DNA from 3 places in the Rouxiella sp. Mn2063 genome. Region 1 is predicted to be linked to each of the others. Evidence: predicted binding sites of a transcription regulator. Region 1 holds the regulator's gene; each other region holds the start of a gene.

Region 1 (3,284 bases):
AGGCCAAATTACGCGTTGAGGAAGGGCACCTTTTAACGCTCTTGCCTGCACTACGTGAAGGGCGTCTGGACATGGCGATAGATATTATCAGCCCTGACGTACCACTGACGGGACTAGCCAGTGAATCACTATTTATCACGCCAATATGCGTAATCGCACGCCGACACCATCCGTTGCAGCGCGCGACCAACATCGCGCAATTGGCTAAAGCGAGCTGGCTACTGCCCGACGATGACATGGGCTACTATCAAAAACTTAGCCAATCGCTGCTGGCAATTCCCTCGCGAACGGGGCAAACGGTATTGCATAGCAACTCTCTGTTATTTGGGTTAACACTGGTGCTTAGCGCTGATTATCTTACGTTGGGAACCGCGGCCATGTTCAGACTGCCGTTGATGCAACGTATGTTCTGCCCCTTGCCAATCCCGCATCTTCCAACAGTCGAGTACAGCCTGATTTACTCACAAAAAACGCCGCTAACCTTAACGGCGCGGCGTTTTATAGAATTAGTGCGTCATCGTTGCCAGCAACTTAGCGGACAAAACGACGACCTCTTATAATGAGGTATTCGCATCCTGCGGGTTAATCACTTCAAAGCTGTGCGTAATGGTGGCGGCTTTACCCAGCATCAGCGATACCGAGCAGTACTTCTCCGCAGACAGGCTGACCGCACGTTCAACCACTTTATCGGTCAAACCAGTGCCTGTAACAATAAAATGCAGGTTGATGCGAGTAAATAAACGAGGCGCTTCTTCACGACGTTCTGAGGTCAGCTTCACCTCGCAATCCACCACATCGTTACGACCTTTTTGCAAAATAGACACCACATCAATGGCGCTACATCCACCAGCGGACATCAACAACATTTCCATTGGGCTTGGCGCTTTATCACCCGCATTTCCGTCCATCAATACCTGATGACCTGATGCGGATTCGCCTAAAAACGTCAACCCTTCGACCCACTTTACCCGTGCCTGCATCTCTTTTTCTCCCAGCGAATATTCCCCGACAGACTACCCTTTTAGCCTAAAAATGCAATGCAGGGAGATCGCCGTCATGCTGAAGCGAGACAACAGGAGACACTAGGGCAATCCTGTGTTACAAACAAAGCGACAGAAACTTATCAGCAATTTCCGGCTCCGGTTTTCATAGTGACACCCCTTTTTTGAGGGATATCGCTCCGCCTGTCGCTTGCAGTATTGCTGATCTGTTCATATGCTAAAATGGCGCTTATTTATAAAAACGCCGTACAGGGAACTCAGACGGTAATAACAGAGGATAATAGCTAATGGTTCTCGGCAAACCACAAACAGACCCTACTCTCGAATGGTTCCTGTCTCATTGTCATATACACAAATATCCATCTAAAAGTACGCTGATTCACCAAGGTGAAAAAGCCGAAACGCTTTACTACATCGTGAAAGGTTCGGTTGCCGTGCTGATCAAGGATGAAGAAGGCAAAGAGATGATCCTCTCCTATCTGAATCAGGGAGATTTCATCGGCGAGCTTGGTCTTTTCGAAGAAGGCCAGGAACGTAGCGCTTGGGTACGGGCAAAAACTGCCTGTGAAGTGGCAGAAATTTCCTATAAGAAATTCCGCCAGTTGATCCAAGTGAACCCGGATATTTTAATGCGCCTTTCCGCGCAGATGGCGAACCGTTTGCAAGTGACTTCTGAAAAAGTAGGAAATCTTGCATTCCTTGATGTGACAGGCCGTATTGCCCAAACTCTGCTTAATCTGGCTAAACAGCCCGATGCCATGACCCACCCAGATGGTATGCAGATCAAAATCACTCGTCAGGAAATCGGTCAGATCGTCGGCTGCTCACGTGAGACAGTTGGACGTATCCTCAAAATGCTCGAAGATCAGAACCTGATCTCCGCACACGGTAAAACAATTGTCGTTTACGGCACCCGTTAATTCACCGCCAGCATTTATTAACCCTGAATAAAATCTTAAAGAAAAAATGGCGCAACAGATAATTCTGCTGCGCCATTTTTATTGGACTCTTTTAAGCCAGATATTAAACGCCAACAACCTGAGCAACCGCCTGTTCAAAGCGCGCCATACCTTCCCGAATATCATCAAAATCGATCACTAATGACGGGGCAAAGCGCATCACATTTGTGCCAGCCACCAAGACCATCACGCCTTGTTCAGCCGCGGCGGCAAGGAACTCACCAGCCCGGTTTTTATAAGCTTCTGACAACTCAGCGCCGATCAGCAAGCCTTGACCTCTAAACTCCTGGAAGACCTTATATTTGTCATTGATAGCCGTCAGCGCCTGTAAGAAGGCATCACGACGTTCATCAATGCCAGCCAATACTTCTGGCGTATTAATCAAATCCAGCGCCGCTTCGGCAACCGCACAAGCCAGCGGATTACCACCGTAAGTGGTACCGTGTTTGCCCGGTGCCATTACCGAGGCGACCTCTTCGCTAGTCAGCATCGCGCTCACTGGGAAACCACCGCCCAACGCTTTGGCCGTCGTGAGGATATCTGGCGTGACGCCATAATGCATATAGCTAAACAGTTTGCCGCTGCGCCCCATTCCGCTTTGCACTTCATCAAATACCAGCAGCGCGTTATGCTCATCGCACAGGTCACGTAAACCTTGCATAAATTCTTGGGTAGCTGGCGTTACACCGCCTTCACCTTGAATCGGTTCGACGACAATGGCACAAGTGTGGGAGTCGATAACCGCTTTAACCGCGGCCAGATCATTGAAAGGTACATGGACGATATCAGCAGGCTTGGGGCCAAATCCGTCCGAATATTTTGGCTGTCCACCGACTGAAACGGTAAACAACGTGCGGCCATGGAAAGCATTGTGGAAGGCAATAATTTTGCTTTTGTAAGGGCTATGGCGAGCAGATGCGTAGTAACGCGCCAGCTTGAATGCAGCTTCATTAGCTTCGGCACCCGAGTTGGCGAAAAATACCCGGTCAGCAAAGGTGGCATCAATTAGTTTCTGTGCCAAACGCAAAGCAGGCTCATTGGTAAAGACATTGCTGACATGCCACAAGGTTTCACCTTGTTTATGCAGCGCTTCTACCAAAGCAGGATGGCAATGACCCAGTGCCGTAACGGCAATACCGCCGGCAAAATCAATATACTCAGCGCCTTGCTGATCCCAGATACGACTGCCTTTCCCCTTGACCGGAATAAACTTAGCTGGTGCATAAACCGGCAGAATAACCCGATCAAAATCACTGCGCTCTACCGCTGGCTTTTGTGCCATCCCACACTCTCCCATCCGATTTATCGTCATTACGGCAAATTA
Region 2 (3,284 bases), on a different contig from region 1:
GACGCCGGGTTGAGGCAACGTGCTCAGGTAAATTAGGCGTGTGGAAAAGTCATAACAAGGGCGAAGGTTGCGTATTTGTATGTTTTTAGCTCGTATTGTTGTTTATTTGTTCGTTTTGTGAGGCGAGTAGAGAAACGACATAATAGGAGGGATTGATGAGCATGGACGCGGAAATGTCGCATGTATTGTTTAGGATGGCACAAGGAAAGGGGCAGTATTAACCACAGTGAGCGGCCACAAAGTTAATGATACAGAATCATTGCTGTATAAGCGCCAGCACATGGCTGGCGCTACTGTTCTCTGAAGTATCGCCGTATTAAAGCGCGTTTTTAACTGCTGCTTCGCAATTGTGGGTAACGGCGGAAAATAAAGATACACCATACAAGCGCCAGGCAACCTATTGCACCACCCGCATAGCCTACGTTAGCGACGTGCAGATGCAAACTGACCTGGTTGCCAATCAACGCCCCGGCACCGATACCGATATTGAAGATGCCAGAGAAAAGTGAAGTGGCAACATCGGTAGCATCAGATGCCAGCGCGAGTACACGAATTTGCAATAATAAAACGATCATCATCATCGCCATGCCCCATATCACGCATAGCGCTGAAACCCACTCTGGGCTTGGGGCGGCAAGGAACAGCAGCATCATACAAATACTGATCAATCCGATTGCGGCAATCAGCAAACCGGCAGGATAGCGATGATTAAGCAGACTAAATAGCGTGCTGCCTATAATGCCTGCCGCACCAAAGATCAGTAAAAGGAAGGTAGTGAAATTCTCGCCCATATGCGCAACATTTTGCATAAACGGCTCAATATAACTGTAGGCCGTATAGTTAGCGGTTACGGTACAGGCAGTCAAAATATAGAGCGAAACTAAGGCCGGGCGGCGGAACAATACTGGGACACTGCTAAGTGAACCGGAGTGTTCACTGGGTAATTTCGGCAGGAGTTTCATCAGGCAAACCATGGTGATGATTGCCCCTATGGCGATGATCAGAAATGTCATACGCCAGCCCATATATTGACCGATAATACGCCCAAGCGGTAAGCCTAATACCATCGCCAGCGAAGTACCTGTTGCCAGCATACTCAATGCCTGTGTTTTCTTACCCGCGGGGGCCACTCGGATAGCCAATGACGCGGTGATTGACCAAAATACGGCATGCGCCAGCGCGATACCAATACGCGAGGCAATCAGGCTACTAAAGTTCCACGAGAAAACGGACAATATATGGCTGGCGATAAACAGGACAAATAGTCCGGTAAGCAGACGTTTACGCTCAATCTTGCGCGTAAGCAGCATCATCGGTAGTGACATCAATGCCACCACCCAAGCATAAATCGTTAACATCCAACCGACTTGCACCGTCTGCATTGAGAAACTCTCTGCAATATCAGAAAGCAAACCGACGGGAACAAACTCAGTGGTATTAAAGATAAAGGCGGCGACCGCCAGAATAACGACGCGCAGCCAAGCTGTTTGGCGTGGAACGGTTTCTGATTGCATGGGCATGAGAGCTTCACTGAACAATAAAAGGTAAAAAAACGCCCTGCGATAGGGAGAATTAGCCGCGCATATTCTGTTTTATTTATCTCCCAATAGAAATCAAAATTTGAAAGACGTCGCATTTTCCTTCTTTTGAGCAATATAAAACCCATAAGCTAGTTACAGTATATTTACAAAATGACACATTTACTGAGGGCAAATACCCCTGAAGAGTGAAGGGGACATGCTAAGATCTAGGAATATTCTTTCCACTAAGAAGAAAGAATTTCTTTATACATACCGTCTGACGGTTACTCACTTTTCATACAATGTGATTTTTACTTAATTATGCCATCAAACAATACTGGAAATTCGCGCAGAGACTTCTTACTGAAGACTATTGCGTTAGCCCCTGCTGTCGCTATAAATGGTACCGGTTTCATTGCGATGACGTCACCTGCAATGGCCAGTGATACTCAGCCTGATTCAGCGGCAACGTCAACTAAACCGGGCGATGTATCGGCAAAGGCACCACACTACACCCCGACAAAATTCACGACTGAAGAATATGTCTTTATCCAGGCAGCCGTTGCTCGTTTGATCCCGGCAGACGAACGCGGTCCTGGAGCGTTAGAAGCAGGTGTCCCTGAATTTATCGACAGGCAGATGAACACGCCTTATGCCACCGGTGCCAATTGGTACATGCAAGGGCCGTTTCACCCAGATGCTGAGCATGATCTGGGCTACCAACTGCCATTGGGACCCTTGGCTATCTATCAACTAGGTATTGCGGATGCGAATGCTTATGCTAAAGCGCAACATGGCAAAGTATTCAGTGAGTTAACGGTTGAGCAACAAGAAGAATTGCTGATGCAATTTGAGAGCGGTAAAGCCGCTTTTAGCCAGGTACCAAGCAAAGTCTTTTTCTCTTTCCTGCTGCAAAACACCCGCGAAGGTTTCTTTAGCGATCCTATCCATGGCGGCAACCACCAAATGGTTGGCTGGAAACTGATTGGTTTCCCCGGCGCGCGCGCTGATTTTATGGATTGGGTAGACCGTGGTGAACGTTATCCGTTCCCTCCGGTGTCGATTAGCGGAGAAAGAGCGTAATTATGTCAAATGTAATGAAAAAAGTAGATGCCGTGATTGTTGGTTTTGGCTGGGCGGGTTCTATCATGGCGAAAGAGTTGACGGAAGCGGGGCTAAATGTGGTCGCTTTAGAGCGTGGCCCGGCACGCGATACTTATCCTGATGGCTCTTATCCGCAAGTTGTCGATGAATTGACCTACAATATTCGCAAGAAATTGTTTCAAGATTTGTCAAAAAGTACGGTGACTATTCGCCACAATGCTGCGCAGACCGCTATGCCTTATCGCCAGCTTGCTGCGTTTCTTCCTGGAACCGGTACCGGTGGTGCTGGTTTGCACTGGTCAGGCGTGCATTTTCGGGTCGACCCGATCGAATTACGCATGCGTAGCCACTATGAAGAGCGCTACGGCAAGCATTTTATTCCTGAAGGCATGACTATTCAGGACTTTGGCGTTACCTACGATGAATTGGAGCCTTTCTTTGATAAAGCAGAGAAAGTCTTTGGTACCTCGGGTGCGCCTTGGACAATCAAGGGCAAAGTGGTTGGACAGGGTAAAGGCGGGAATCCATTTGCTGCTGACCGTTCAGATGCATTTCCACTGCCGCCACAAAAGCGAACTTATTCAGCTCAGCTGTTTGCTAAAGCGGCAGAATCGATTGGCTACCATCCTTATGATTTGCCGTCAGCAAATACCTCTGGCC
Region 3 (3,284 bases), on a different contig from region 1:
CCAATAGCCGTTTTACCTTTACCAGCTGCGGCCTGCAGCAAGGCCCGACTCACAATGGTTTTCCCAACCCGAGATCCCGTCCCTGTGACAAAAAATCGCGTAATCATAATGTTGATACTCCTTTCCTACGCTCACCTTACTATTAGTAAAGACGAACGATTTAACAAAGAGCGTTCGCATAAATCTTAACGAAGACACACGGATTAATTGGCCTAAGTCTAGGGCATCATTAATGATTACAATTTGCGTTAGCGCAATGTTTGTGTGAACAGCAATATTTTGCGAGGTAATGTTATGGAGGGTTGTTTTATATGATAATTATTGATCAATGACTTTTAAATCTTTGACCAATAAATAAAATAGAACTAATGAAGGATAAATATCGAAGAATTACCCCTGTAATAATTTGACTAACAGAGAACCATTATGGAGTGCATCCTTTACTAAAGCCGCGCCAGGCATTGTGCCGATGTTATAAAATTGCGTTGATTCTAAACGCATATTGTCACTGTATGCTGGCAGTGATTGTTGTTGGATGCAGGAGATAATAGCCGGATGAAGGATATCTTTTGCCGCATTGAGTGGTGAACCGATTAATATTTTTTGCGGGTTAAATATATTAACCATAACTGCCAATATACGCCCGACGCTGTGTCCAACATTCGCAATCACATCACGAGCCATAATATCGCCCTGATTTGCCGCCTCACATAATGACTCAACCGTTAGCGGCTGATGATTAAGCTGTGAATGTGGCGTCAAGCTCAGGCGATGACGTACTAGCTCTAAGATACTATCGATGCTGGCTACCGTTTCTAAACAGCCATGATTACCGCAATAACAGCGCTTACCATAAGGATCAACCTGAGTATGGCCCATTTCAACGACACTGCTGCTGCCGCTATGCAATACTCGGCCACCGGTAATTACCCCGGCGCCAACATTGTGGTCAATGACGACCTGGATAACATTATTAAATCCTCGTGAAGCGCCGTATAGCGCTTCAGCCATTGTCCAGGCGGCGATATCATGCTGTACAAAAACAGATAACCCGGTATGCGCTTCAAGCGCGGGCCCAAGAGGCACACCTTCAGCCTCATAGAATGGCATGCGTTGAATGATACCTTCTCGCGCATCTATCATTCCAGGCAAGGTGATAGCAATAGCAGTCAGGCGCTCTAGTTTCTTTTGGTGACGGATAAAAAATTGATCTATCGACGTAATAATACGTGTGAGGAAAGGTTCGCTGCTTTCAACGGGCAGAGGTAACACATCCTCGACGACCAGCTTGCTGCTCAAATCACGCAGTCCTAAGGTCAACGTGCCCTGATTAATGCGCGCAGAAAGATAGTGCCAGGCCTGTGTATCCAAAACTAGTCCAATCGCCGGTCGCCCTCGGCTACCAGGGTCCTGGTACTCCGTTTCTTGCACTAGATGGGCCAGTAATAATTCGCGGACAATTTTAGTGATACTTGCCGGCGCAAGCTGTGCCATTTTAGACAATTCAATACGCGATATTGGACCAAACTGATCGATTAGCCGATAAACTGCACCGGCGTTTATTTGCTTGATCAAGTCAATATGTCCAGGCTGCCCATCAGCTATCACAGAGCCCGCTCCTAGTATTTTTCGCGCTTCTAAATAAATAGTAATGCTATGTTGGAGCTTTTAAAAAACATCGTCAACTATTTGATTAGTTATGTGATTTGGTGCACACAATGCAGAGAAATATATAAATTATAGCCGATAATATCGCCGTTCCTCACGCCCATGCTTGCCTTGGCAAGACTGCAATTAATAAGTGTTGCTATCGGCCATCATCATTTTGACTAAAGTGGCAGCTGGGGTTGTCAGCGGGCGACGGGCATGATGAACTAGCCACGCATCAGTATTGATATCTGTTTCAGCAAAGTGTAAATAGCGCACACCATCTACCTGAATACGTTTAAAAGACGCGGGCAAAATTGATACACCAAGTCCTGCTGACACCAGACCAATAATAGTAGATGCCTGCCCAACTTCTTGAGTAATAAAGGGTGTCACTCCAGATTGCGCAAGGCGTTTGAGAATAGCATCATAAAGCGATGTCCCAACCTCTTGGGAGAAGAAAACAAAAGGTTGTGAAGCTAAATCTGTCAGGCGCAGCGTCCCTTCTGGCAACGTGGCTAAAGGGTGAGCTTCTGGAACCACTGCCACCAAAGATTCAGATAGCAATAAATGATGTTGCAGTACATCTGGCAATACGCTTTTACGCATAATCCCTACATCAAGTTTACCTTCAAGTAATGGCTCAACTTGCAACTGACTGTTTAACTCTTCAATACGGACATTTATTTTCGGATATAGCATGCGAAAGCGCTGCAACGTGTGGGATACCCTGCGCAGAAATGGTGCGGAAGACGTCACGCCTAGCGTCACAGTACCTTCTTCGCCGCGATGAATTCTGGATGCCGTATTTGAGGCTTCTTCGACGCGCGCAATGATCTGTTTCGCTTCTTTCAGGAATACCTCACCCGCCTGCGTCAAGCTGACATTGCGGTTATTACGCTGGAATAAAACCGCACCAATATGATTTTCTAGTGCTTGTATTTGCTGACTTAACGGAGGTTGTGAAATATGCAGCCGTTCTGCTGCCCGCCCAAAATGGAGCTCGTCAGCAACAGCAATAAAATATCGCAGATGTCGTAATTCTATATTGTGCATATTTCCAGCATTAAGAGGTTTAAGATATCAAATATGATGAATCAATATATTAGATAAAAATATGGGGAGTGAGTAATATTTTCACAATTTATCCAATCGGATTGCTAAGGAAATTGAGTGAATACGCCAAGCCGTCGATCTGTCCCCCAGTCGGCAAATCAATCAGTTAATGATGATGATTTACAGCAGCATTCCACCACAAAGACTGCCGATGACATCGGTGTTGTACATCACGAGAATAATAAGAATATCTTTATAAAACGCGGCACACCTGCCTTTATGCGGGTGACACTCGCGTTATTTTCTGCTGGTTTGGCAACATTCGCCCTGCTCTATTGCGTGCAACCCATTATGCCAATTTTATCGCAGCAATTCGGGGTCTCACCTGCCGCAAGCAGCCTCGCACTTTCCTTATCCACTGGTTTATTGGCAATTGGCCTGCTCTTTACCGGGCCTATTTCTGATGCCGTTGGTCGAAAAAATGTCATGGTTGTTGCTTTGTTACTGGCTGCTGGCTGTACGCTTATCTGTACTCTGGTCAGTAGCTGGCATGCCGTTTTGCTGATGCGGGCACTGGTTGG

Evidence for each region. The regulator CRP, encoded in region 1, controls carbon source genes, mostly activating them, when cyclic AMP is high. The targets are predictions, from matches to a motif close to ATGTGANNNNNNTCACAT.
Region 2: ACL9RG_RS01905 (sugar transporter) is a predicted target of CRP. The motif match lies at 1,619-1,636, and genes of this name have one in related genera.
Region 3: mlc (sugar metabolism global transcriptional regulator Mlc) is a predicted target of CRP. The motif match lies at 1,700-1,717, and genes of this name have one in related genera.

The regions. Positions count from the first base shown of each region.
Region 1 is NZ_JBMOUD010000002.1:403,554-406,837, reverse strand. It holds gene ACL9RG_RS05240 (LysR substrate-binding domain-containing protein) at 1-560, shown strand, start outside; gene ACL9RG_RS05235 (OsmC family protein) at 555-980, opposite strand; gene crp (cAMP-activated global transcriptional regulator CRP) at 1,289-1,921, shown strand; gene argD (bifunctional acetylornithine/succinyldiaminopimelate transaminase) at 2,025-3,242, opposite strand.
Region 2 is NZ_JBMOUD010000001.1:449,864-453,147, forward strand. It holds gene ACL9RG_RS01905 (sugar transporter) at 330-1,514, opposite strand; gene ACL9RG_RS01910 (gluconate 2-dehydrogenase subunit 3 family protein) at 1,842-2,603, shown strand; gene ACL9RG_RS01915 (GMC family oxidoreductase) at 2,606-3,284, shown strand, end outside.
Region 3 is NZ_JBMOUD010000006.1:184,148-187,431, reverse strand. It holds gene bioD (dethiobiotin synthase) at 1-107, opposite strand, end outside; gene mlc (sugar metabolism global transcriptional regulator Mlc) at 391-1,608, opposite strand; gene ACL9RG_RS11530 (LysR substrate-binding domain-containing protein) at 1,795-2,703, opposite strand; gene ACL9RG_RS11525 (MFS transporter) at 2,920-3,284, shown strand, end outside.